DNA from 3 places in the Peribacillus sp. NPDC097225 genome. Region 1 is predicted to be linked to each of the others. Evidence: riboswitches for the same ligand, from Rfam matches in the RefSeq annotation. Region 1 holds a riboswitch; each other region holds the start of a gene.
What was found. Region 1 has a riboswitch for S-adenosylmethionine ahead of ACIQXH_RS17605 (5-methyltetrahydropteroyltriglutamate--homocysteine S-methyltransferase). Riboswitches for the same ligand answer to the same signal wherever they lie in the genome.

Region 1 (8,270 bases):
TGGTTTCCCGAATTACGTAAAAAGCACCTGCCTTTAAAAAACTGGAGAAAGTTTTTTAAACGGCAGGCGCTTTTATGTCATCAATTACTCAGCTTCTTCACCATTGTCTTCTTTATTGAACCATAATGGATCTTCGTTATCGACCTCACCATTATAATTGATGGTAATCTCTTCTCCCGCCTTAATATCGGTATAAGCGAAGAAATCGAATGTATGATGATCAAAGTTTATGTCATATGTGGCATTCGGCGTATAGGAGTGGTTAAATAGCATGCCATATCCTAAAAGCAGGCAAGTATGGTTGATGCCATACTCAAACGCATAATCCGCTAGCAATGTTTTCTCGATATGAACATGCTCTTCATTTGGATAAGCGATAACCGGTGCTTCATGCAACAGCTCACCTTTTTTAATATCACGTTTTGCGAAAACGCCTCTATTGAACTCTCCATCACTGAGTGTGGAATTTTTAACTTCGATCATATTCGTCACCTACTTGTTCTTTTCTTTTATAGTCCAGATTGTATAAGCTTGACAGCAATTAGGAAGAAAAGCAACTAATTTAGGGAAATTAATCGTTATCCTCTTGAAGAATCCCCAATAAGTGCAAAATATCGTGGCACAAAAACGCAAAGAAATATGGCGTAAGTGCAAAGGAATTTGTCTATATCGCGGTTTTATTGGGTGAAGATGTAGGATTTTGCTGACAAGTGAAAAGTGGCATGAAAATTGCTGAAAGAAAAAGAATAATTAATCCATTCAGAACTTTCAAGTAGTATAATTCCTAAAGTGGGAATTTTCTGAACTGCGTGCAAAAGCAAAAGGGGATGTACATATGATAGTAAAACGCGAAGAGGAAGTCTTTGAGTATCCAGTCGAAACACCGAAAAAAGAACAGGGGTTAAACAGAGGGTTGAAATCTCGTCACTTAACGATGATTTCCATTGGAGGAGCCATCGGAACAGGATTGTTTCTTAGCAGTGGGGCTGCCATACATACAGCGGGACCAGGCGGTGCTCTACTTGCTTACGCATTGGTCGGGGCCATGGTGTACTTTGTCATGACAAGCTTAGGGGAACTAGCTGCCTTTATGCCAACCAGTGGGTCATTTAGTACATATGGAACGAAATTTGTCGATCCTGCCTTTGGATTTGCCTTGGGTTGGACATATTGGTTCAACTGGTCCATGACTATAGCAGCCGAGTTAGCCGCATCGACCATCATCATGAAATTCTGGTTTCCGGATAGTCCATCACTATTGTGGAGTTTCTCATTTTTAGTGCTTATTTTTCTATTGAACTATCTTTCTGTCAAAGGCTATGGTGAAGGGGAATATTGGTTTTCTTTCATTAAAGTGACGGCCATCATCATTTTTATCATTGTCGGCTTACTCATGATTGTAGGCATTATGGGAGGGGAAGCGGTAGGCTTTAAAAATTTCACAGTGGACGATGCTCCTTTTCCAGGTGGGTTCATGGGGGTATTCATCGTTTTCATAGCAGCAGGTTTTTCTTTTCAGGGGACGGAAATCGTTGGTGTTGCAGCTGGGGAAAGTGAAAACCCAGCTAAAAATATACCGAAGGCCATTAAAAGCGTCTTCTGGAGGATTCTCCTTTTTTACATATTGGCGATTTTTGTGATAGGGCTGCTTATCCCTTATACGAATTCAAGTTTACAAGGCGAGAATGTTATGGTCAGCCCATTTACGCTCATATTTGAGAAAGCGGGAGTGGCCTTTGCGGCTTCCTTGATGAACGCCGTGATTTTAACAGCGGTATTATCTGCGGGAAATTCAAGCTTATATGCCTCTACCCGTATATTATATTCGATGGCTAAAGCTGGGCAAGCACCCCGGATTTTTGCCAAACTGAACAAACGAGGGGTCCCAGTGGCGGGGATGATCTTAACCTGTGCCATCGGGATGCTTGCCTTTTTGGCTTCCATATTCGGTGATGGCACCGTATATCTATGGTTAATGAACGCGATCGGGATAACGGGGTTTATCTTCTGGCTGGGCATTTCCATAAGCCATTATCGATTCCGTAAGGCATATGTGTTACAAGGGCATTCATTGGATAGGTTGCCGTACAAGGCTTTATGGTTTCCAATCGGGACGATATTTGCCATTACGATTGGAATGGTCGTCATTTTGGCTCAAAATATCCAAGCGTTCTTTTCGGACCATATCGATTGGGGAAGTGTGGTGGCGGCGTACTTAGGAATCCCTCTTTTTCTCGCCCTCTGGTTTGGGTATAAACTGATTAGGAAAACGAGATTCGTTAAGCTCGAAGAAGTAGAAATTAATTTTGATGAAAAGTATGACTGAAAACTTCCGGACCATGTTCACAGACATGGTTCCGGTTATTTTATTATTTTAAATTGAACATGTACCAATGTTAGTCGCATTGAATTGGATGTGAATGTTGTTTTGCAGGAAACGAAAGGGTGGAAGAAGAATGAGTATAAAAGATAGAAATCCCAACTGAGGAAGAATGCATCCATTTGGTAGAAAAGGAAGGTGCATGAACGATGACACTGTTGACCAATCTGAAAGTGCTAGACTTTTCGACACTTTTGCCAGGGCCATTCGCTACGCTCATGCTTGCAGACTTAGGAGCGGAAGTGTTGAAGGTAGAACGGCCGGCCAAGGTTGATACATGGGGAGTCAATCAATATTTGAACCGTTCAAAAAAATCGGTTGCCCTTGATTTGAAACGGCAGGAGTCGATTGATGCCGTAAAGAATCTAGTGAAGGAATATGATATTGTCCTTGAACAGTTCCGGCCGGGTGTCATGGATCGGTTGGGGCTGGGATACGAAGAATTAAAACAAATCAATCCAAAGTTGATTTACTGTTCGCTTACTGGCTTTGGTCAGACTGGTCCCTACAAGAATCGTCCAGGTCATGATATCAACTATATTTCGATAGCGGGATTGTCCGGTTACTCAGGTACGCAAAAAGGAGGACCTGCAAAAAATGGAACACAAATAGCCGACCTTGCAGGAGGCTCCTTACATGCCGTCATCGGGATCTTGTCGGCAGTCATCTACCGGGAGCGAACGGGTGAAGGTCAGTTCATCGATATCAGCATGACTGATTGCAGTTTCGCTTTGAATGCAATATCCGCGCCCCTACATCTACAGGGCGGATTGGAGCTTGAACCGGAAAAGCTGGTATTGAATGGCGGGACGTTTTATGATTTTTATGAAACGAAAGACGGCCGTTACTTCTCGGTTGGTAGCTTAGAGCCATCATTCCGTGAAGTGTTATGTGAAGCAATCGGACAGCCTGAACTGTTCGAGTTAAGCATGAAGCAAGATGCGGAAAGCAGCATCCAATTCAAAAGGATCATCAAGCATGCATTCCTTGAAAAGACATTTGAAGAGTGGCAGGGCATATTCGAAGAGTTCGAGGCTTGTGTCGAACCGGTGCTGACCTTTTCTGAATCGACCCTTCACCCGCAACTGCAAGCGCGCGGCATGATAGTCGAAGTGCCTGATGGAGAAGGAAAGATGCAGAGGCAGATAGCTTGTCCCATCAAAACATCGGTCTTCACTCCAGAGTATAAACATGTTGGGATGAAGCCGGGAGAAAGTAATGATGAGGTTTTTGGCACTCTTGAAATGGAGCGATAACAACGGATGGACCGGCAGATAATCTGCCGGTCTTTTTGTGGATTAAAGGGGAGTCACTTAAGACATGTGAATATTTACTAGTTAAAACGGATCCACACCGGGTAAGAGAGTATCATCCTTCGAATAAGGACTTGTCTGTATACACCAAGCTCAAAATAAGGAGGATGATTGGCATGTTCGGTTTGTCTGATATCACTAAATTTCTCTTTTCCTTTTTTCTGATTTTACCGGTTGTCACGCTCATTCATTTAGGTGGGCATCTATTCTTTGTCACGCTGTTTGGCGGTACGGAGAAAAAAATCAAGATCGGATGTGGAGATAAGATTTTCTCCTTTTGCAATATAGAAGTGAGAAAATACTACTTTTGGAATGGGCATTGTGAGTTCAAGGGATTAAAATATGATAATAAGTTCACGAATAGTTTGATTTATCTAGGGGGAGCCCTCTTTAACCTAATAAGCATGTTGTTGATATATAGTTTGGTTTATCAGGGGATCTTGGAGAAATCGGTCCTCTGGTACCAGTTCATATATTTCTCTTTCTATATTATGTTCTTTTCCTTATTTCCAATGTATTTTTCCGATGGGTCGCCAAGTGATGGAAAGGCGGCAGAATTGACATTGAAGAACCAGCTCAATGATAAGGTGACAGATGATGTAGTAGGGAAGAAAGAGGATGAGGACGATCGATGTTGTTGAATAAAGGGACGAGCATAGGCTCGTCCCTTTTTGTTCTTATCCCCAGACTTCTTTGGCGACATCCACAACGAATTTTAACTTTTCCCATTGCTGCTCTTCCGTTAGCTTGTTGCCAAGATGTGTGGAAGCGAATCCGCATTGAGGGCTTAAGCACAAGTGTTCATGTGGCACGAATTGTGCCGCTTCTTTAATACGTGATTTAACGGTTTCTTTATCTTCAAGTTCGCCATTCTTCGAAGTGACCACGCCAAGAACGACTTGTGCGCCGTCATTTGGAATGTGTTCTAATGGTTTAAAATCCCCTGAACGATGATCATCGTATTCCAAGAAAAATCCATCTACATTTTCCTTGGCCAATAGAGTTGGGGCGATACGGGCATAGCTGCCTTCAAAAGCCCAAGTCGATTGGTAATTTCCACGACAAAGGTGAGTCGTGACAACCAAATCCTCTGGTTTTCCCTCCAACGTCCCATTAATCACGCGCAATGCTAAATCGATTAATTGTTCCCTTGTATATTTCCCCTCTTTGAACTGGAAGTCCGGAGCGGAAAGCCTGGCTATGTATACATCATCTAATTGTAAATAACGTACACCGGCATCGTAAAAGGCTTGTAAAGCATCTTGATAGGCTTTGATAATATCTTTTGCATAGTCTTCGATGTCAGGATAGATTTCTTCATTATGGACACCTACCGCAAATAATTGATTGGGACTAGGGATGGTTTGTTTCGCCACAGCCCGTCCGTCCACGATTTCATTAAACTCAATAAAGTCTTTAATAAAGGGGTGATCGGGGTTGAAAGAAATCTTTCCTGTATTCCGAACGTTATAACGTTCTGTTTCAATTCCATCAAAGGTGAGGCCTTTTTCCGTGACATACCCTTCGATTCCATTTAAATGTTCCAAGAAGTCAAAGTGCCACCAGGTGCGTCTGAATTCCCCATCAGTCACTGCCTCTAAACCGATTTCTATTTGCTTATCGACGATACGCTTGATTTCCTTCGTTTCAACGTCGCGTAATTGTTCTGCGGTAATGATTCCTTCTTTCTGTTGCTTTCTTGCCAGATGTATACTTTCTGGTCTTAATAGACTTCCTACGTGGTCGGCTTTGAATGGAGCTTTCGTTAAAGTGATAGACATGGTAGATTCCTACTTTCCTTATTAAAATATAAAAACCTCTTCTTTCAAAAAAAGAAGAGGTATAATCAGCAATGCTTATATTCTCTTCTTATCTTCAAGTTGAACACTTCTGGAATTAGCACAGTACAGTAAAGTCTGTTGCTGAGGTATCAAAGGGCCAGTCCCTCCACCTCTCTGGATAAGAAAATGAACTATTCAATTAATTACGACTATACAGGTAGTATTAGTAAAGGTCAATAGAAAACAGATAATTTAGAATATATGCGTTATTAGAAAGTAAGTTTCTCTTATTCAAAATACTTTTATACAATTTCGCGGTGAAGTATTAAAAAAATCCTTTGACTATTGTCAGAATATTTCTTATAATTGTGTGCATTATAGCGAGATAGGGGATTATTTAGATGAAAGATTTTTTTAATAAATTATTAACGGGGATGAGCATAGGGATTGTCGTTTCATTAATTCCGAATGCTTTGTTAGGGGAAATACTTAAACTATTGATTCCACATTTTCCCGTGTTACAGCATATATTCGATATCACCGTTTTCGTGATGAGTTTGTTACCTGTCATGATTGGGGTGATGGTCGGGATTTCGTTCAAGCTACCATCCATTCAAACGGCCAGTATCGGGATAGCGGCCATGGTCGGAAGTGGTGCCATCCAGAAAACGGCTGACGGTTTATTTGCCCTTAATGGGATTGGCGTTGTCATCAATACCGGAATTACCGCGGCATTGACCGTATTGTTCCTGCAATTAATTGGCGACAAATTAAAGGCGTATGCGATTCTCTTGATGCCGACTTTAAGTATCTTGGTACCAGGCATGATTGGATACTTCATTCTGCCATACGTAAAATCCGCTACGGGACTATTAGGAGTCGGCATCGCTAACGTGACGTCCTTGCAACCCATTTTGATGGGAGCCATTATTTCCGTTATCTTCTGTCTTATTATCTTATCGCCCATTTCAACGGTTGGGGTAGCGACGGTCATTATGCTCTCAGGGATAGGATCTGGTGCGGCCAACCTAGGCATCGTGGCAGCTGGTGTTGGCCTAGCCATTGCAAGCTACAAAGCGAATTCATTAGGGACGGCTTTAGCCCATGTGTTGGGTTCCCCTAAGATTCAAATGAGGAATTTCTTCATGAAACCGAAAATTGCGTTTCCCATGTTAATCACGTCAGCTATTCTTGGTGCGTTGGCAGGTTTGTTAAACATACAAGGGACCCCATATAGTGCTGGATTTGGTTTATCGGGATTGGTCGGTCCCTTGAACTACATGAAACTGGCGGAAGGCGGATGGATTTTCAGTAACATATCCATCATGGTCATCATTTTCTTCATTCTTCCGATTGTGTTGAACCTTGTACTAATCTACGTTTTCTCAAAGAAATTAAAATGGATTAAAGCAGAAGACTATACCTTGCATTTTGAATAATACGAGGGTAAATGAAAGAAGCAGCCAGGCAAAGGGACCTGGCTGCTTCTTTTGATGGTGCGGCTATTTTCAAAGGGAATGTAACCTTTCAATCTAGAATCTCCCCGGTACTGATGTTGGCCCTGATTCATTTTCATTCTCATGGCCTCGTCCTCACCCCGTTATGAGTTGGTGGATGGGGTGAAGGTCTCTGCGATATGAGAAGTGATTGGACCGTACTTTTCCTGTTCGCTAGCGGGATAGCTAATGATAAAGGTAGTGCCCACTTGATCATTAAAGTAGTACCTCTTATAGATAACGTTCCCATTTTCTTCGTAGGAAATGACATACCAATCGTCCGTAAGTCGCTGATAGGCGATTTCTTCTGTGATATTTTTCAAAGCATCTTCATAATACATTTCAATCGTTTCTTCATCGTTGATTATATTCGTATGGCTAGCAAAGGCGGTAATTTCAAATTCCTCATTATAGAACCTGGCTCCATCACCATTGGTTGGCGGGGTGTCCATATTTAAGCCTTTGGGATAGTACATGGAGAACCCATAACGGCCATTTTGATATAGTTGGTACGCAGTTTTTTGACCGTCGGCTTTTTCTACGGTTTTCTTATCTTCAGTTTTCTTTACTTTCTTTTCTTCTGGTTGCGTTTCTTCCTGGTCTTTCAGGGCAAGATCGACTTGTTCCGTAAGTTTAGTCAACTCAGATTGATAGCTTGATAGCAATTCATCCGACTCGAAGCTTTTTTCTAAAAGTTGTAATTTCTTTTGTGCTAAACTGTAACTTTCTTTTGCGATAAGTTCCTTCACAATCTTCATCGTGTCTTCAAACGAAGAAGTTGTTTCCTGATCAGCAAGGATTTCCTCTTTTAGTTTTTTAGCTTCGGTCTGCAACGTGTTCAACGTGCTTTTATTCGTAATGACGGCATTTAGAGATTCAAGGGAAGTATCAAATTCTTTTTCTTCATATGCAGTGACTGCCGTATCCATATGATTTGCCTGATCTAGATAAGCGGAGGAATCCTCATCCCTTTTTTTCTCCTTTAAGGCCAATTCGAATTGGATGGCTGCCTGATGGTAATCCCGTTTTCCTAGATATTCAATCCCCTTGTCCAAAGCATCCTGGTACCCATCATTTGAACATGAAGCAAGGAAGAATAAGCAGAGGAGGGTAACGGATAGTGAAAGTCCTTTTTTTATCATGTAATCTCCTATTCTATCGTTCGCCATTTTAGCGTGAATTAATTTTACCAGAATTTTAATGCTGTAGGGAGTAATACCAAATTTAAATTATTTTGTTTGAGGGCATTCATCTGTCTTTGTTTTATAGATGAAATAGCTTTTAATTTCTTTTATTTTAC
Region 2 (8,270 bases), on a different contig from region 1:
GGAAGATAGTCCGTAAATCTTAATATTAGCATTTGAAGCTCTTAGGATAAGATCCTCTTCATTCATACCATTTTTAACGATGAGGACGATGTGAAGTCCTGATCGCTCGCCAATTATCGTTATCTGCTGATGATGGGGTTTAAATAGTTCCAAAACCTTTTCCAACTTTCTACGATAAACTTTTCTCATTCGGTTTAAATGTTTCTCGAAATCTCCTTCTCTCATAAACTGTGTCAAAATATGTTGATCGATTCGGGAGACAGTTGAATGGTAAAAAGATAATTCCTCTTTATGTTTTTCTAGTAAAGCGAGAGGCAAAACCATATAGCTGACCCTAATAGAAGGAATCAATGATTTAGAAAATGATCCTAAATAAATCACTTTATCACCAGCATCCAAACTTTGTAGAGAGGGAATCGTTTTTCCACTATAACGAAATTCACTATCATAATCGTCTTCAATGATATAGCGGTTTTCCGTCTCTTGAGCCCAGTTCAACAAGCGAGTACGTCGGTTAACGGACAAAACCGTTCCATAGGGAAAGTGATGAGAAGGGGTTATATAAAGGACGTCAATATTGGATTGATCGATTCTATCCACCTTCACGCCTTCTTCATCCACTTCTAGTGGATACACATCATTTGGATAGCCTTTCAGAAGCCGTAAAATTAAATGGTATCCGGGGTCTTCGACACCATATACTGTTTTTTTATCAAACAGTAGTATCAGTTGTTGCAGTATAATCTCCAGCCCTGCACCGATAATGATTTGCTCGGGCACACACTGGACTCCGCGAGAATGGTACAGGTAATGGGCAATTTCACAACGTAACTCATATTCGCCTTGAGGGTCTCCTAGTAAAAGGAGTTCTTGATTTGATATGTCTATAGTGTTTTTTGTATATTTACGCCATTTTTCAAAAGGAAAATTTTCTGTATCTATCTGGCTGGGGTGAAAATGAAACAGGAAATCTTTCTTGTTATTGACCGTCTTTTCGACTGGGGCATTCACAGGTTGTGTGTATTCCAAATCCTCGGAAGTTTGAATGTAATACCCTTTTCTTGGGATGACTTCAACATAGCCTTCTGCACATAATTGCTCATATGCTGTCTCGACAGTATTTTGACTGATGTGGAGAAATTCCGCTAGTTTCCGTTTTGAAGGCAACTTTGTACCAAAAGGGAGCCGGCCATTTACAATTTCCGTTTTTATGTGTGAATATAACTGTTCATATAATGGCACTTCATCCATACGGTTTAAATTACATGCTAGCATATCCATTTTTTACCGCCCTTTTCGTGGTTTCTATCTGACCCTATCATTTTCATTAAAACTGACACTTTCAATGTGGTCAACTATTTCTTATACTAATGAACAAATCTTAATTATGCAAATATTAGGGGGAAGAAGAATGGAAAAGCTTGTAGGAACCGACACAGTCAAAAGAGGAATGGCGCAGATGCAAAAGGGTGGCGTAATCATGGATGTCATAAATGCAGAGCAAGCAAGAATTGCTGAAGCGGCGGGGGCGGTGGCTGTCATGGCTCTTGAGAGGGTACCATCAGATATTCGTGCTGCAGGCGGTGTGGCAAGGATGGCCGATCCAAGGATCGTGGAGGAAGTGATGAAAGCTGTTTCGATCCCAGTGATGGCTAAAGCAAGGATCGGTCATATTGTGGAAGCGAGAATCTTGGAATCCATGGGAGTGGATTACATTGATGAAAGTGAAGTACTGACTCCAGCCGATGAAGAATATCATATTTTGAAAAGCGATTATATAGTACCTTTTGTATGTGGTTGCCGGGATTTAGGGGAAGCCTCCCGACGTATCGGCGAAGGGGCCTCGATGCTTCGGACGAAGGGAGAACCTGGGACAGGGAACATTGTGGAAGCTGTACGGCATATGAGAAAAGTTCAATCTCAAATTCGTAAAGTATGCATGCTGAGCGAGGATGAATTAATGACTGAAGCAAAAAATATTGGTGCTTCTTATGAAGTTCTGAAGGAAATCCGGCGCACAGGGAAATTACCTGTAGTAAACTTTGCAGCAGGTGGAATTGCGACTCCTGCAGATGCCGCCCTGATGATGGAACTTGGGGCAGACGGTGTATTTGTGGGCTCAGGAATCTTCAAATCGGAAAATCCCGATAGATTCGCTGCTGCCATCGTACAAGCAACTACATACTTCACCGATTATGATTTAATAGGCAAGTTGTCTAAAGAATTGGGAAGCGCGATGAAAGGAATTGATATTTCTAAGTTGGCCCCAGCTGAGAGAATGCAGGAGCGTGGATGGTAAACATGGTAACCATAGGTGTTTTAGGTTTGCAGGGTGCTGTAGATGAACATATGAACCAAATCAAGGAAGCCGGTGAGCATGCGATATTAGTTAAGAACCCAGAACAGTTAAAGGATATCGATGGCCTGATCATTCCGGGTGGAGAAAGCACCACTATGAGAAAACTAATGGACCATTATGGTTTCATGGAGCCGATTACGGCATTTTTCGAACAAAAAAAACCGATTTTCGGTACTTGCGCAGGGATGGTATTAGTGGCAAAGGAAATGGTTAGTTTGGAACATCCCCATCTTGGTTTTATCAATATTACAGTGAATAGAAATGGTTTTGGTCGTCAGAGGGAAAGTTTTCAAGCACCCCTTATAGTTCAAGGAATGGAAGAACCTTTCATGGGTGTCTTTATCAGAGCACCTTTTGCCGTTGGCGTAGGTGAAGATGTGGAGATATTAGCAAGTTATGACGGGAAAGTAGTGGCGGCTAGACAAGAACAGGTTCTTGTCAGTTCGTTTCATCCAGAACTGACCGGTGATCAACGATTTATACAACTTTTTTTAAAAATGGTGAAAGACTCAATCAATAGAGTTGAAAAGCTTTAAAAATCCTGCCCTAACGGGGCAGGATTTTTAGTCAATGGCATAATACGATACTTATTAGTGTTTCAAAAATATAAATTCCAATTAAGTTACTTGACTTTTATTTTTCTGATAATTAAGATAATTAATTGAAGTTGCTTAACTGGAAAGGACCCAGATCCTTTGCAGATTTTACATACAGGAGGAATAGATATGAGCGAAATTATAATTTTATCAGGCAGCCCTGCTATACCATCAAGAACAGATATTTCATTAAAATATATCCAAACGTTGGTGGAAAAAGAAGGATTTACAACGGACTATCATTCTATTACCGAGTTTTCTGCAAACGACTTATTCCAAGGTCGTTATGATAGCGAGGATATTCTAAGACTTTCAGAAAAGATTAAGCAAGCTAATGGTATCATTATTGGTTCACCTGTCTATAAGGCATCTTATACAGGAGTGTTGAAAGCTCTAATTGATTTATTACCCGAGGGCGCGTTTAAGGATAAGCCAGTTTTGCCCATAATGGTTGGGGGAAGCAACAGGCATTTATTGGCTATAGATTATGCGCTGAAACCTCTTATATCAATATTAAAAGGGGAACCGATGCAGGGGTTATACTTTGTGGATAAAGAAATCGATAAGCAGAATCCAAAACATCCGATTAAGGAAGTGGAATTACTTGATCGTACAAAGAGTCAAGTAAAGGAATTTGTAGAAGCCATACAAAAAAGAAGAAATTGATGATTTCTTCTTTTTATCTTGACCCTTCCCATCAACGAGTTAAGTTATAGGCTACTTTAAAGGTTTATTCAAGCTTGTTCAGGATGAATGAACCTTTTTTACTGGCTTAACAAATCACTGTAACAAACTTGAACTATTTGTGTATAATAATTGAAGTTAAACCAAAATATTAAACCAAGTTAATTTATATGAAAACTCCATTGACAATGATTTGATATGTGTTAATATTTAAAATAATAAAACTTATCAAGAGCGACGGAGGGATTTGGCCCTTTGAAGTCCAGCAACCTGCATCATGAATGCAAGGTGCTACATCCAACAAAATGTCATCATTTTGGAAGATAAGGTAAATAAGATTACCTTATCAATCTTTCCATCTTGGCATGGAAGGATTTTTCTGATTGATTTTATTAATTTGGGGGAATTCATTTACAAGCTGATCATCTTACGACAAGCTAGTCGACGAGTTTTCTTAAAGGAGGAATAGCCTTGGAAAAGGAAAATCAGCTGGGGGAAATATTTGAAAGGCTGCAAGAAATGCTAAAAACTATGAAATATGGATCCATAACCCTTATCGTTCAGGACGGTAAGGTTATACAAATGGAAAGAAACGAAAAATTGAGAATTAAATAAATGGACTGCTGACTAGAAAACTAGAGGTGGATTTAGCTGATATAAATAGGAAACTATTGGTTAAAGCCGCCTTTTTCATTATAAGAAATGGTGTTTCAAAGGCTTTCAAAGATATCTGCTGTACCATAGGGTGATTCTTAAAAGGGGGTATAGAGTTGGCAGAGCTAGTGGACTATGAAAATATTGATACAGCGACATTACCTTCGTTCCCGGAAGATAGCGATACAAAAGGCGCGTTAGAAGTATTGGAATGGGCAAATTCAGAGTACGGAGATAAACTCATTTATGCCTGTAGTTTTGGGATTGAAGGAATTGTACTGACAGATTTGCTGGCAAAGGTTAATCCTTCCGCCAAAATCGTATTCTTGGATACGGATGTTCATTTCGCTGAGACTTACCAATTAATCGAACAAGTGAAAAATCGTTACCCACGGCTTTCCATTGTAATGAAGAAACCGGAAATGACATTGGAAGAACAAGCCGCTGAATTTGGTGATGAATTATGGCTTCATGACTCAAATCAATGCTGTAACATCCGCAAAATTACGCCGCTCACTGAAGTATTATCAACAGCGACGGCTTGGCTCTCGGGACTGCGCAGGGAGCAATCGGAAACCCGTGCATTGACTGAATATATAAACAAGGACAACAAATTCAAATCTATCAAAATTTGTCCGCTCATTCATTGGACATGGAAAGATGTATGGCGTTATGCGCATAAAAATGGCTTACCATATAATGTGCTTCATGATAATGGATATCCAAGTATTGGCTGTAAAACATGTACAGCACCTGCCATTAATGCTGATGATCTTCGTTCAGGACGATGGCAAGGTGCCCAAAAAACAGAATGCGGATTACATTTATCATAATTATAAAAAATTCAGGGGGAAATCAGCATGACCATTAGCTTGCCGCACGGAGGAACATTAATCAATCGCTTTGAACCAGACTATGATTTAACTAAAATAGAACAATCCGTTGAAATTGATGAAATCTCATTAAGCGACTTGGAACTTATAGGGACTGGAGCATACAGCCCCATTGAGGGATTCTTTTCAAAAGAAGACTATCAAACAGTAGTAAAGGATATGAGGCTTAGCAGCGGGCATGTCTGGAGTATTCCTATTACATTACCACTTTCCGCTGATGTGGCAAACGCTCTTACAATCGGGGAAGAAGTAAAGTTAACTCATGAGGGCCAAACTTATGGAGTCCTTGCCGTTTCCGATATATTTACACCTGATAAGCAAGTGGAGGCAACTTTAGTTTATCAAACGGATGATGAGAATCACCCAGGTGTAAAAAATCTATATAATCGTGGCGATGTATATGTAGGTGGTAAAATCAAGCTTATTAAACGGATCGAGCGTCCATTATTCGAGGATCATTATTTAGACCCAGTTGATACCCGAAAAACATTTGAAGAAAAAGGGTGGAAAACGGTTGTCGGTTTCCAAACAAGAAACCCCGTTCACCGTGCCCATGAATATATTCAAAAAACAGCATTGGAGATAGTGGATGGATTATTCTTAAACCCATTAGTTGGTGCCACGAAGTCCGATGACATTCCTGCTGACGTTCGGATGGAAAGCTATAAAGTATTACTTGAAAAGTATTATCCAAAGGACCGTGTCTCACTTGCGGTATTCCCAGCAGCCATGCGATATGCAGGACCTAGAGAAGCGATTTTTCATGCAATGGTTCGTAAAAACTACGGATGTACTCACTTCATTGTCGGACGCGACCATGCAGGTGTGGGCGATTATTACGGTACGTATGACGCACAAAAGATCTTCGGGAACTTCACTTCTGATGAGTTAGGGATAACATTATTATTCTTTGAACATAGCTTCTATTGTAAAACATGTGGGAATATGGCTTCTGCAAAAACATGTCCGCATGGTAAAGAAGATCACGTCATCCTTTCTGGGACGAAGGTTAGGGAAATGTTACGGAATGGGGAAATTCCACCAGCGACTTTCAGCCGCAAAGAAGTAATCGAAGTATTGATAGAAGGGCTTAAGAAGAACGAGGTATATAACTAATTATTGTAAGTTTTAGAAGGAGGATCCTCATGAGTAAAAGTACTAATGTAACTTGGCATGATGCATCGGTAACGAAGGAACTTAGACGGAAGCAAAACGGTCATGAGAGCACGGTGATATGGTTTACCGGGCTTTCAGGTTCTGGGAAATCAACGATCGCCAATGCTGTTGCAAAAGAGTTGTATAATCGGAATATCCGAAATTATGTTTTGGATGGGGATAATATCCGTCATGGACTTAACAAGGATTTAGGCTTCTCAGAAAAAGATCGCACAGAAAATATTAGACGGATTGGAGAGGTATCCAAGCTCTTCGTGGACAGTGGTCAATTCGTATTAACGGCATTTATATCACCTTTTCGTGCAGATCGTCAAATTGTTCGGGACCTGCTTGGAGAAGGCGAGTTTATTGAAGTGTACATAAAATGTCCACTTGAAGAATGTGAAGTCCGTGATCCAAAAGGTCTTTACGACAAGGCGCGTAAAGGTATCATTAAAAATTTCACTGGAATCGATTCTCCATATGAAGAACCGGAACATCCGGAAATCGTATTGGAATCCAGTCAGTTTAGTGTAGAAGAGTGCGTCGAACAGGTTATAGACTATTTGACAACAAAGAGAGCGATTTAACCTAGGGGGAAAAGAAATGGTGTACGAGAAGATTTGGGCGGACAATCCAGCGCTTGCCAAAAACAAAATGGAAATTCGGAAACTGGAAAAAGATGCTTTGAAGATTTTTGACGATATTCCTCATTACGCGGCAAATGGATTCGACTCCATCCCTAAAGAAGAATGGGATGTGTTCAAATGGGCAGGTCTTTACTTACAACGTCCTAAAGAAGCTGGTTATTGGATGATGCGTGTTGTGATTCCAGGAGGGATTCTCACATACGACCAACAGATCACCCTTGCAAATATTGCTAAGGATTATGGCCGCGATGTCTATGACATCACTACACGGCAAGCTATACAATTTCATTGGTTGACGATAGAGCAGGTCCCTGATATATTAAATCGTCTAGATCAGGTAGGATTGACAACAGCGGGTGCTTGCGGAGACATAACACGGAATATTATCGGCAACGCTCTAGCTGGAATCGATCCAGATGAGTTATTCGATACGCGGGAAGTCCTTACGGATGTATTTGAATACTTCAGAATGAATGAAGACTTTTCGAACCTTCCACGTAAATATAAAATGTCAGTCAGTGCTAATATACATAATGCTTCAAACGCCGAAATCAATTGCGTTTCCTTTAATCCGGCAACAAAGGTCATAGATGGGCAAGAAGAAGTCGGCTTTCATGTGAAAGTTGGTGGGGGTCTATCCTCAGTCCCTATGCTGGCACAAGAACTGGATTTATTCGTTTTACCTGAGAAAACGGTAGAAGTGGCTGCAGCGATCACAACGATTTTTCGTGATTTCGGATACCGGGAAAAACGCCACCGTTCACGTTTGAAGTTTCTTGTTGCTGATTGGGGCCCTGAACAATTCACGGAAAAAGTACTGGAATACACTGGGCCGCTACCTGACAAGGGAGAAAGTGCGTTGAAGGAATGGAATGCTGGTTATTTTTACGGCATACATAAACAAAAACAGGAAGGACTCAACTATGTGGGCGTCAATATCCCAGTTGGTCGACTAACGCCCGAAGAGGTTATCGAGTTCGCCGAAATAGCTAAAAGATATGGAAATGGGGAAATCAGGAATTGCAATTCACAAAACCTGATTATTCCGAATGTATCGGATGGAAATCTGGAAGCCTTAAAACAGGAAACAATCTTTGAAAGATTTCCATACGAGCCCAAGAAATTTCTCGGTTACTCCGTTTCCTGCACAGGTATAGAATATTGTAACCTAGCACTTGTTGAAACGAAAAACAGGATGAAAACCATTGCCGAAACATTGGATAAGGAAATTGATCTAGATGTACCGGTAAGGCTGCATATGGTTGGCTGCCCTAATAAC
Region 3 (8,270 bases), on a different contig from region 1:
TTGAATGAATGATATCAATATTTCAAATAGTTTGTCAATGGGAAATTAATAAAAATCGGGCCGCCGATCTTCGAAAACGGGTATTTTATTTCTTGCTTCTCCTACTTTTTCTAAGTCAAGGGTGCCGAGTAGAAGTTCTTTTTCTTCACCAGCCTCACAAATGATTTCTCCCCATGGGTCGATGATGATGGAATGTCCGGCAAAATGATTATTGCGGTCAGAACCGGAACGATTCACAGCCACAACGAAGGCTTGATTTTCGATTGCCCGGCTGATTAACAGTGCCCTCCAATGATGGAGCCTAGGCTTTGGCCACTCGGCGGTCACGAAGATAACCTCCGCACCTCGTACCGTATGGGCTCGTTGCCATTCCGGAAACCGGATATCATAGCAAATGAATCCGGCGCAAATCTTTTCATCGAGGGAGAATAAGCCGTCTTTTTTGCCAGGTTGTAAGTAATGGTGTTCATCCATCAATTGAAACAGATGGAGTTTATCATATTCTTTAACCAGTTTGCCTTCTTTATCGATGATGAGCATTGTGTTATAGATGCCTTCCTTAGTTTTCTTTGCAATCGAGCCACCGATTATGTTAATTCGGTGTTTTGTTGCAAGGGCTTTTAGAAAGGTAATGGTTTGTTCTGCTTCTTCGTCTGCAATTTCATGTAATCTCGTTAAGTCATAGCCGGTTGTCCATAGTTCCGGCAGCATGACGATGTCCGGTTTAGACTGTACAGCTTTTTCAATCCATTGTTCTACCACCTGAAAATTTATATCTGGCTGTCCAAAGGCAATGTCCATTTGTAAACAGGCGATTTTCCATTTCATCATTTAAAACCTCCATATGTAAAAAAGTACTTTACAAGATTAAGATAAACATATATCATTTGTGACTATAATTTCAAGAAATTTCAGAGAAGGTGCAAAGATGGTGCAATTCGAAAAATCCAGACTTCTTCAAGAGCTTCCAAAGCAGTTTTTTGCTTCTTTAGTCGAAAAAGTTAATAACATAACATCAGAAGGCAAGGATGTCATTAATCTTGGGCAGGGAAATCCAGACCAACCGACTCCTGAACATATCGTGAAGAGCCTGCAGACAGCAGCAGGAAATTCCATGAATCATAAATATTCTCCTTTTAGGGGGCTTCCCTATTTAAAAGAAGCTGCGGCCCTCTTTTATGAACGTGAATATGGCGTCAAGCTAGATCCTAAAACGGAAGTGGCGATTCTTTTCGGTGGAAAGGCTGGTCTAGTCGAATTACCGCAATGCTTGTTGAATCCAGGCGATACAATTTTAGTGCCTGATCCGGGCTATCCAGATTACCTGTCAGGTGTAGCGTTAGCCCAAGCTAAAACGGAAATTATGCCCTTGACCGAAGAAAATGATTTTCTTCCCGATTATAAGGAAATAGATAAAGAGGTTTTTGACAAAGCGAAGATGATGTTCTTGAATTATCCCAATAATCCCACAGGAGCATCGGCGTCAGCAGAATTCTTCGAAGAAACGGTTTCCATGGCAAAAGAACACTCGATATGTGTGGTCCATGATTTCGCATATGGTGCAATTGGGTTCGATGGGAAAAAACCGGTAAGCTTCCTTCAAGCAGAAGGATCAAAAGAAGTGGGGATAGAAATTTACACCCTTTCTAAAACATATAACATGGCGGGGTGGAGGGTTGGCTTTGCGGTTGGCAACCAGAGTGTCATCGAATCGCTTGAATTATTGCAGGATCATCTTTACGTCAGCCTTTTTCCCGCAATACAAGAAGCCACGGCATGCGCTTTACTGGATTCACAAGAGTGTGTGAAGGAACTCGTGAACATGTACGAAGGACGACGAAATGTATTTATCGAAGGGTTACGATCCATTGGATGGGATGTCCAGGCTCCAGATGCTTCCTTCTTTGCTTGGCTAAAGGTCCCTGAAGGATATACTTCAGCGAGCTTTGCAGATCATTTACTGGCACATGCCCATGTAGCAGTTGCACCAGGAAATGGTTTCGGTGAATTTGGTGAAGGATACGTCAGGGTGGGACTTCTCACTTCAGAAGACAGACTCCAAGAAGCGGTAGAAAGAATTCGTACATTGAATATATTCAAAGAAAATCAGTGAGATATTGAATAGTTTGAACATTATACCTATTGACAAAGTATGAATTGCGTGAAAGAATATAAAAAAGAATTCTAAATTTTTAGTTAAGATACATAAACGAAAATATAATAGCATTTTCTTATTTTGAGCAGGTGGAGGGACTAGCCCGATGAAGCCCAGCAACCGACTGTAATACCATTGTGAAATGGGGCGGAGATAATACCGCCGGATCATTTATTGATTCCGTAAGGCACGGTGCTAATTCTTGCAGCTATAGAGCTGGGAGATAAGAAGATGGCTTTTTCAAAGCCTCTTCTTTAGGAAGGGGCTTTTACATGTTTAACAGAGAATTGGAGTGCAACTTTGTTCGCAGATGGTTAGAAGCTTGTTAAAGGAAAGACCAACAATGACAACTTTAAGAATGACTTTTACGTATTGGGAGTGATCAGATGAGCGAAATAATCGCTACGTATTTACTTCATGACTTCAAAGGAGAGCATGAGAAAAAAGCAGAAGGCATTGCGTTAGGATTGACTGTAGGGACATGGACTGAACTTCCTCACTTGGTGCAACAGCAACTGGAAAAACATAAAGGTAGGGTAGTTTCCGTAACACCCCTTCCCGAAGAAGAGCGAGTTAATCTCTATTTCGGTCAAAAAGTGTACCGTTCAACAATCAGGATTGCCTACCCGGCAGGTAATTTTTCTAATGATCTACCGGCTATCTTGACGACAGTATTCGGTAAATTGTCATTGGATGGGGAAATCAAATTGATGGATTTGGACTTTGTCGGCGATATTCAAAAAGCCTTTCCAGGTCCTCGATTCGGAATTAGTGGGATCAGGGAAAAAATTGATGTGTTTGACCGCCCCCTAGTGATGAGTATTTTTAAAGGTGTGTTAGGTCGAGACCTTGCCTTTCATAATGAACAATTGGAGCAACAGGCATTGGGAGGAGTCGATCTTGTCAAGGACGATGAGATTCTTTTTGACCAAGATCAGACGCCTTTCATCGATAGAGTCAAAACCGGAAAGGCCATTTTGAAAGGTATCTATGAGACAACGGGACATCGAACCTTATATGCTGTGAACCTGTCAGGAAAAACACTAGAACTATTGGATAAAGCTGAACTGGCAGCCGAAGCCGGCGCAGATGCCTTGTTATTTAATGTTCATACATATGGATTGGATGTTCTACAGGCTTTACGCGAAAATGACCGGATCAACTTACCGATCATGGCTCATCCGGCATATAGCGGAGCATTAGCTTCATCTTCATTTTATGGACTCAGCTATCCGCTTCTCCTTGGAAAACTGGTGAGGATATCAGGTGCAGATTTATCCCTCTTTCCCTCTCCATACGGAAATGTGGCACTCGATAAAGCAGAGACATTGGCGATTGCTGAAGGATTGACGAGAAATGAAACATCTTGGAAAAGGACTTTCCCGGTTCCATCGGCAGGTATCCATCCTGGCATGGTTCCAGATCTCATCAAGGATTTTGGGATAGAAAGTGTGATCAATGCTGGTGGGGGCGTCCATGGTCATCCGGATGGTGCAAAAGGCGGAGCTAAGGCCTTCCGTTCCGCAGTAGAAGCTGTCCTTTCCGGAAAATCATTGTCAATCGCGGCTGAGGAAGATGAGGAACTTCAAAAAGCACTGGCCCTATGGGGAGGGCTATAATCATGGTCAAACCGATCATTTTCTGTGATTTTGATGGAACGATCACCAACTCGGATAATATCATCTCAATCATGAAGAAGTTTGCCCCGCCCGGCTGGGAGGCATTAAAAGATGGTGTTCTTCAGCAAAAAATCAGCATTTCCCACGGTGTAGGGGAAATGTTTTCCCTGCTGGATAGCGATTTAAAGGAGGACATCATTCAATATGTGAAGGAGACAGCGGGTATTCGCCAAGGGTTCAGTGATTTTGTGGAATTTACAAAAAAATCAGATATTCCTCTCTATATTGTCAGTGGTGGAATGGACTTTTTCGTTGAACCTCTTTTGAATGACCTCTTACCTGTAGAGAATGTCTACTGTAATCATGCCGACTTCAGTCAGGAAGAAATTATGATTGAGTGGCCGCATACTTGTGATGACCAATGTAATCATGGGTGTGGTTGCTGTAAACCTACGATTATGAGAAAGCTTTCTACAAAGGATCAGTATAAATTGGTGATTGGAGATTCCGTTACCGACTTTGAAGCGGCTAAACAGGCAGATTTTGTTATTGCCCGTGACAGGCTCCTTGAAAAGTGCCGCACAGAAGCCATTCCCCATAAAGAGTTTGAAACTTTCCATGATGTGATTGATATTCTAAAAAAAATGCAGGAGGTGTAAGGGTGACAGCTTCAAAAGAGTGGCAGGAACTAGCGCAAATAAAGGGAGAACTAGCCGAGAGAGATTGGTTCATGGGGACGAGTGGAAATTTATCGATCCGTGAGGCTAATAGCCCTTCTTTTTATATAACCGCAAGTGGCAAGGATAAACGCAAGCAGACAGATTCCGATTTTATTTTGGTGGATTTGTCAGGAAAACCAGTCGAAATGACCGAGCTCAGACCTTCCGCTGAAACTCTTCTTCATACAGAGATTTATCGGAAAACGGATGCCAATTGCGTCCTCCATGTCCATACAGTAGAAAATAACGTGATTTCCGAGTTATATAGTGAAGTTGGGGAAGTGACTTTTTGTCATCATGAAATTATCAAGGCTACTGGACGATGGCAGGAAGATGCAGAATTGAAGATACCCATCATCCATAACCATGCAGATATTCCGTTGTTGGCTGAGACATTCAGTCCCTATGTCGATGCAGACTCAGGAGCGGTGCTTATCAGAAATCATGGTATAACCGTATGGGGAAAAAGCGGGTTGGAAGCAAAAAAAATCTTAGAAGCATGTGAATTCCTGTTTCAATATCAGCTGTTACTTAACCAGCAAAAGATATTGACAGGTTCGCTCAGCTAAAAATATAAAGGAGGAAAAATAATGGCTACAATTAGATTCCAAGAAACAAATGAAGTAATTGAAACAAATGAAGAGGTTCAGAGCTTTTTAGAGACTCAAGGCGTAATTTACGAACAATGGGATATTTCAAAATTGCCAGCCCATCTGGTGGAAAAATATGATCTTACGGATGAAGATAAACAAGAGATTCTTGATGCTTTCCAGTCAGAGATTAAAGAAATTTCGGAAAGAAGAGGATATAAAGCGCATGATATTATCACATTATCCGATTCCAATCCGAATTTGGACCAATTGTTGCAGAACTTCAAGCAGGAACACCATCATGAAGATGACGAGGTACGGTTCATCGCTGGGGGAACGAGTATCTTCGCCATCCAGGGTAGCGAGGGAAAATGGTTCGATGTCCGACTTAACCCTGGAGATTTGATCAGCGTACCTGAATCGACTCGTCACTACTTCACGCTAGCGGAAGATAGAAGAACAGTCGCGGTCCGTATTTTCGTTACAGCGGCCGGCTGGGTTCCGATATATGAAAAAGATGAAGTTCAGGCATAATAAAAGTGTGAAAAAACCAGCTTTCGGGCTGGTTTTTTTATGTGGCCCCGCAGGGTGCTTAAGCGGGAAAAGTATGATAAAATTTTAACGGAAATAAAAATCGTGTACATTATAGGAGAAGATACTAATGAAAACGACCGAAGTATATATATTAGGCGGCTTTCTCGGTAGCGGGAAGACGACGCTTCTTCGAAATATATTAAAGCAGGAAAGTGAAGCGGGTAGAAAAGTGGCCGTGCTTTTAAATGAACTTGGCAGTGTATCGGTGGATAGTGGTTTGATTGGCGATGACGTACCGTTAAAGGAATTGTTTGATGGTTGCATTTGTTGTACCCTTCAGGACAAGCTTGAAATTCAGCTGCAAGAATTGTTGACCGAAAATGATCTAGATGCCGTTTATATTGAAACAACAGGTGCAGCACATCCAGTAGAAGTACTCGATGGAATCATGTCACCATTTTTTGCTAATAAGTTAGAGTATAAAGGGATTATCACGGTGGTCGATTTATTGAGGTGGCGTGACCGAGAACAGCTCTCGCCACAGCTTAGACAGTTGTTGTCCGAGCAAATACACCACGCAGATTTCATCTTATTAAATAAAGCGGATTTGGTAAGTGAAATGGAAGCATCCCAACTCATCTATTCCATTCAGGGGTTGAATCCAGAAGCCGTATGTTTATTGACGGAATATGCAGCCGTATCTATAGGTTCCCTGCAACAAATGCATAGGAACCAACATAAAAACCATCAAAAGCTCGAAGTACATAGCCATCTTCATTTAAGTGCAATCGTGCATACTTTTACAGGGACCATTAATCAAACCGACTTTGAGGATTGGCTCAGGGCCCTCCCTGAAACGGTATACAGGATGAAAGGATATCTTTCCTTCACGCATTCGCAGCATCCTTACTTATTCCAATATTCTTATGGGATGCCATTGTATATGAATGAAATGATTAAAATGCCTTTGAATATCGTCATAATCGGCGAAAAACTGGATAAAGAGAAGATAATCAATGAGTTAAAAGCTTTGGAAGTGAAAGCGGCGATATAGACGTTTACCACCAATCGAAACCGGGAAAAGAGGAGGACTAGTTATCGAGGAGGTGGTTATGGATGCCGTGGAACAAAAGCGATTATCCTAATTCAATGAAAAATCTTGATGCAGATGTCCGTGAAAAAGCCATTGAGATAGCGAACGCTTTACTTGATGAAGGATATGAGGACGGGAAAGCTATTCCAATCGCCATTGATCGAGCAAAAATGGCAGTCGGAAAAGAATAAAAAAATCAGGCCCCTTAAAGCATGGGCCTGATTTTTTTATGACTGCAGTCCAAAAGCTGCAAATGTTTTCTCATCTTCAATAAGCCCACATGCTGCGCACTGTACTCGAACTTCAGGACCATTATAGGCTAGGTGAAACGGCTGAAGGGCATCATTTGAGTACTGTTCGACAATCTCACCGGATTGCGGATCTTTCTTAACAGGGGTGGGAACCTGTTCAATGAGATTGAAACGGGATTTATTTGTCCTGCAATTCGGACAACGATATACTTGAGACAATTCACTCACTCCTTTAGAAGTAATAAAGTTAAAATATACTTATAGTCTTTACGAAGATGATTTTTAATATGTATAAATTAGTAATGGATGGAAGGGAAATGGATGAAAAATTTAATGAATGATGAGACAATATTGGAGGCTTATCTAAGCCTATGGAATAACAGGAGGGTATTGAAGGGGGAAGAAGACCCGTCAAGAGTTCTGTCAGAACTTATCCGACGTGAACTCTTGGATGAAAATGCCCATCCTCGGGCAAGGAAGCCAATTCATGATAAATTTCATTTAAGTGTCAATCGGGTGAGGGAATCCTCTCTTACCGATGCAGAAAAGACAGCAATCATTTCAGCTTACCATACGGTACAGGAACGACTGTTGGCTTCAAAGTGAAGCGGGAGTTGTTCATCATTTTTCTTTTTTTCTTCATACTTTTTTCACATTTTATTGTTAGAATATTTGAAAATAGCTTTTAAACGAATGAGGAGTCAAAGTCATGATGCGGGTCATTCCCCTTTTGCTTGCCGTTGCCCTGCTTTGTGGATGCGACAGCAATGAAACGTATACCAAAATAAACCTGGATAAATCTTTTTTGGCTACTGTCAACATTAAAAATACAAGCTTGACGTTCCTGGATGAAAACTATCAGCGCTTTGCCAGTTGGGATATTTCTGAACCCTTTACAGGAGCTTTGCTCTTAGCGGACAAAGATACGCTCCTTCTGTATGGAAAGGAGATGTCGACGATTGAAATCTTTTCCCTATCCGCTGGTAAACACATAAACAGCTGGAATTCAGGGAAGGGGATCGTCAATATGCTTATGCTAGAAGAAGACAAGGGGATTGTGGCTGTCAACCAATTGAATCATTCCATTTCCTTTTTAGATGAAGAAGGCAAGGAGCAAGACAGGGTCAGGGTTGGTCAAAGCCCCTTAACCGTACTTCAAGGGAAGCAATCACATAATTTGTTTGTCGTTAATTTTGGGGATACCATCTGTTCGGTGATTGATCTTGAAACAAAAAAAGTTGATCGGGAGTTTACGATAAAGAGTTCCTCCACAGGCGCTTTAGTAAGGGAGGAAAATGAAGAAATTTGG

Region 2: another riboswitch for S-adenosylmethionine. It lies ahead of ACIQXH_RS06515 (YezD family protein); the one in region 1 lies ahead of ACIQXH_RS17605 (5-methyltetrahydropteroyltriglutamate--homocysteine S-methyltransferase).
Region 3: another riboswitch for S-adenosylmethionine. It lies ahead of mtnW (2,3-diketo-5-methylthiopentyl-1-phosphate enolase); the one in region 1 lies ahead of ACIQXH_RS17605 (5-methyltetrahydropteroyltriglutamate--homocysteine S-methyltransferase).

What each region holds. Positions count from the first base shown of each region.
Region 1 is NZ_JBIWDJ010000008.1:12,614-20,883, reverse strand. It holds gene ACIQXH_RS17625 (SET domain-containing protein) at 85-483, opposite strand; gene ACIQXH_RS17620 (amino acid permease) at 836-2,326, shown strand; gene ACIQXH_RS17615 (CaiB/BaiF CoA transferase family protein) at 2,530-3,636, shown strand; gene ACIQXH_RS17610 (hypothetical protein) at 3,810-4,334, shown strand; gene ACIQXH_RS17605 (5-methyltetrahydropteroyltriglutamate--homocysteine S-methyltransferase) at 4,371-5,474, opposite strand; SAM riboswitch class I at 5,560-5,659, opposite strand; gene ACIQXH_RS17600 (PTS sugar transporter subunit IIC) at 5,876-6,913, shown strand; gene ACIQXH_RS17595 (hypothetical protein) at 6,925-7,080, shown strand; gene ACIQXH_RS17590 (outer membrane protein assembly factor BamD) at 7,075-8,112, opposite strand.
Region 2 is NZ_JBIWDJ010000002.1:123,174-131,443, forward strand. It holds gene pdxR (MocR-like pyridoxine biosynthesis transcription factor PdxR) at 1-1,281, opposite strand, end outside; gene pdxS (pyridoxal 5'-phosphate synthase lyase subunit PdxS) at 1,412-2,299, shown strand; gene pdxT (pyridoxal 5'-phosphate synthase glutaminase subunit PdxT) at 2,302-2,895, shown strand; gene ssuE (NADPH-dependent FMN reductase) at 3,085-3,621, shown strand; SAM riboswitch class I at 3,862-3,969, shown strand; gene ACIQXH_RS06515 (YezD family protein) at 4,138-4,254, shown strand; gene ACIQXH_RS06520 (phosphoadenylyl-sulfate reductase) at 4,422-5,126, shown strand; gene sat (sulfate adenylyltransferase) at 5,154-6,302, shown strand; gene cysC (adenylyl-sulfate kinase) at 6,332-6,931, shown strand; gene ACIQXH_RS06535 (nitrite/sulfite reductase) at 6,948-8,270, shown strand, end outside.
Region 3 is NZ_JBIWDJ010000001.1:75,005-83,274, reverse strand. It holds gene ACIQXH_RS00375 (carbon-nitrogen family hydrolase) at 46-828, opposite strand; gene ACIQXH_RS00370 (pyridoxal phosphate-dependent aminotransferase) at 929-2,113, shown strand; SAM riboswitch class I at 2,229-2,385, shown strand; gene mtnW (2,3-diketo-5-methylthiopentyl-1-phosphate enolase) at 2,542-3,774, shown strand; gene ACIQXH_RS00360 (2-hydroxy-3-keto-5-methylthiopentenyl-1-phosphate phosphatase) at 3,777-4,433, shown strand; gene ACIQXH_RS00355 (methylthioribulose 1-phosphate dehydratase) at 4,436-5,062, shown strand; gene ACIQXH_RS00350 (cupin domain-containing protein) at 5,084-5,617, shown strand; gene ACIQXH_RS00345 (CobW family GTP-binding protein) at 5,745-6,671, shown strand; partial or broken gene ACIQXH_RS00340 (DUF2188 domain-containing protein) at 6,734-6,880, shown strand; gene ACIQXH_RS00335 (DNA alkylation repair protein) at 6,938-7,180, opposite strand; gene ACIQXH_RS00330 (hypothetical protein) at 7,283-7,567, shown strand; gene ACIQXH_RS00325 (YncE family protein) at 7,671-8,270, shown strand, end outside.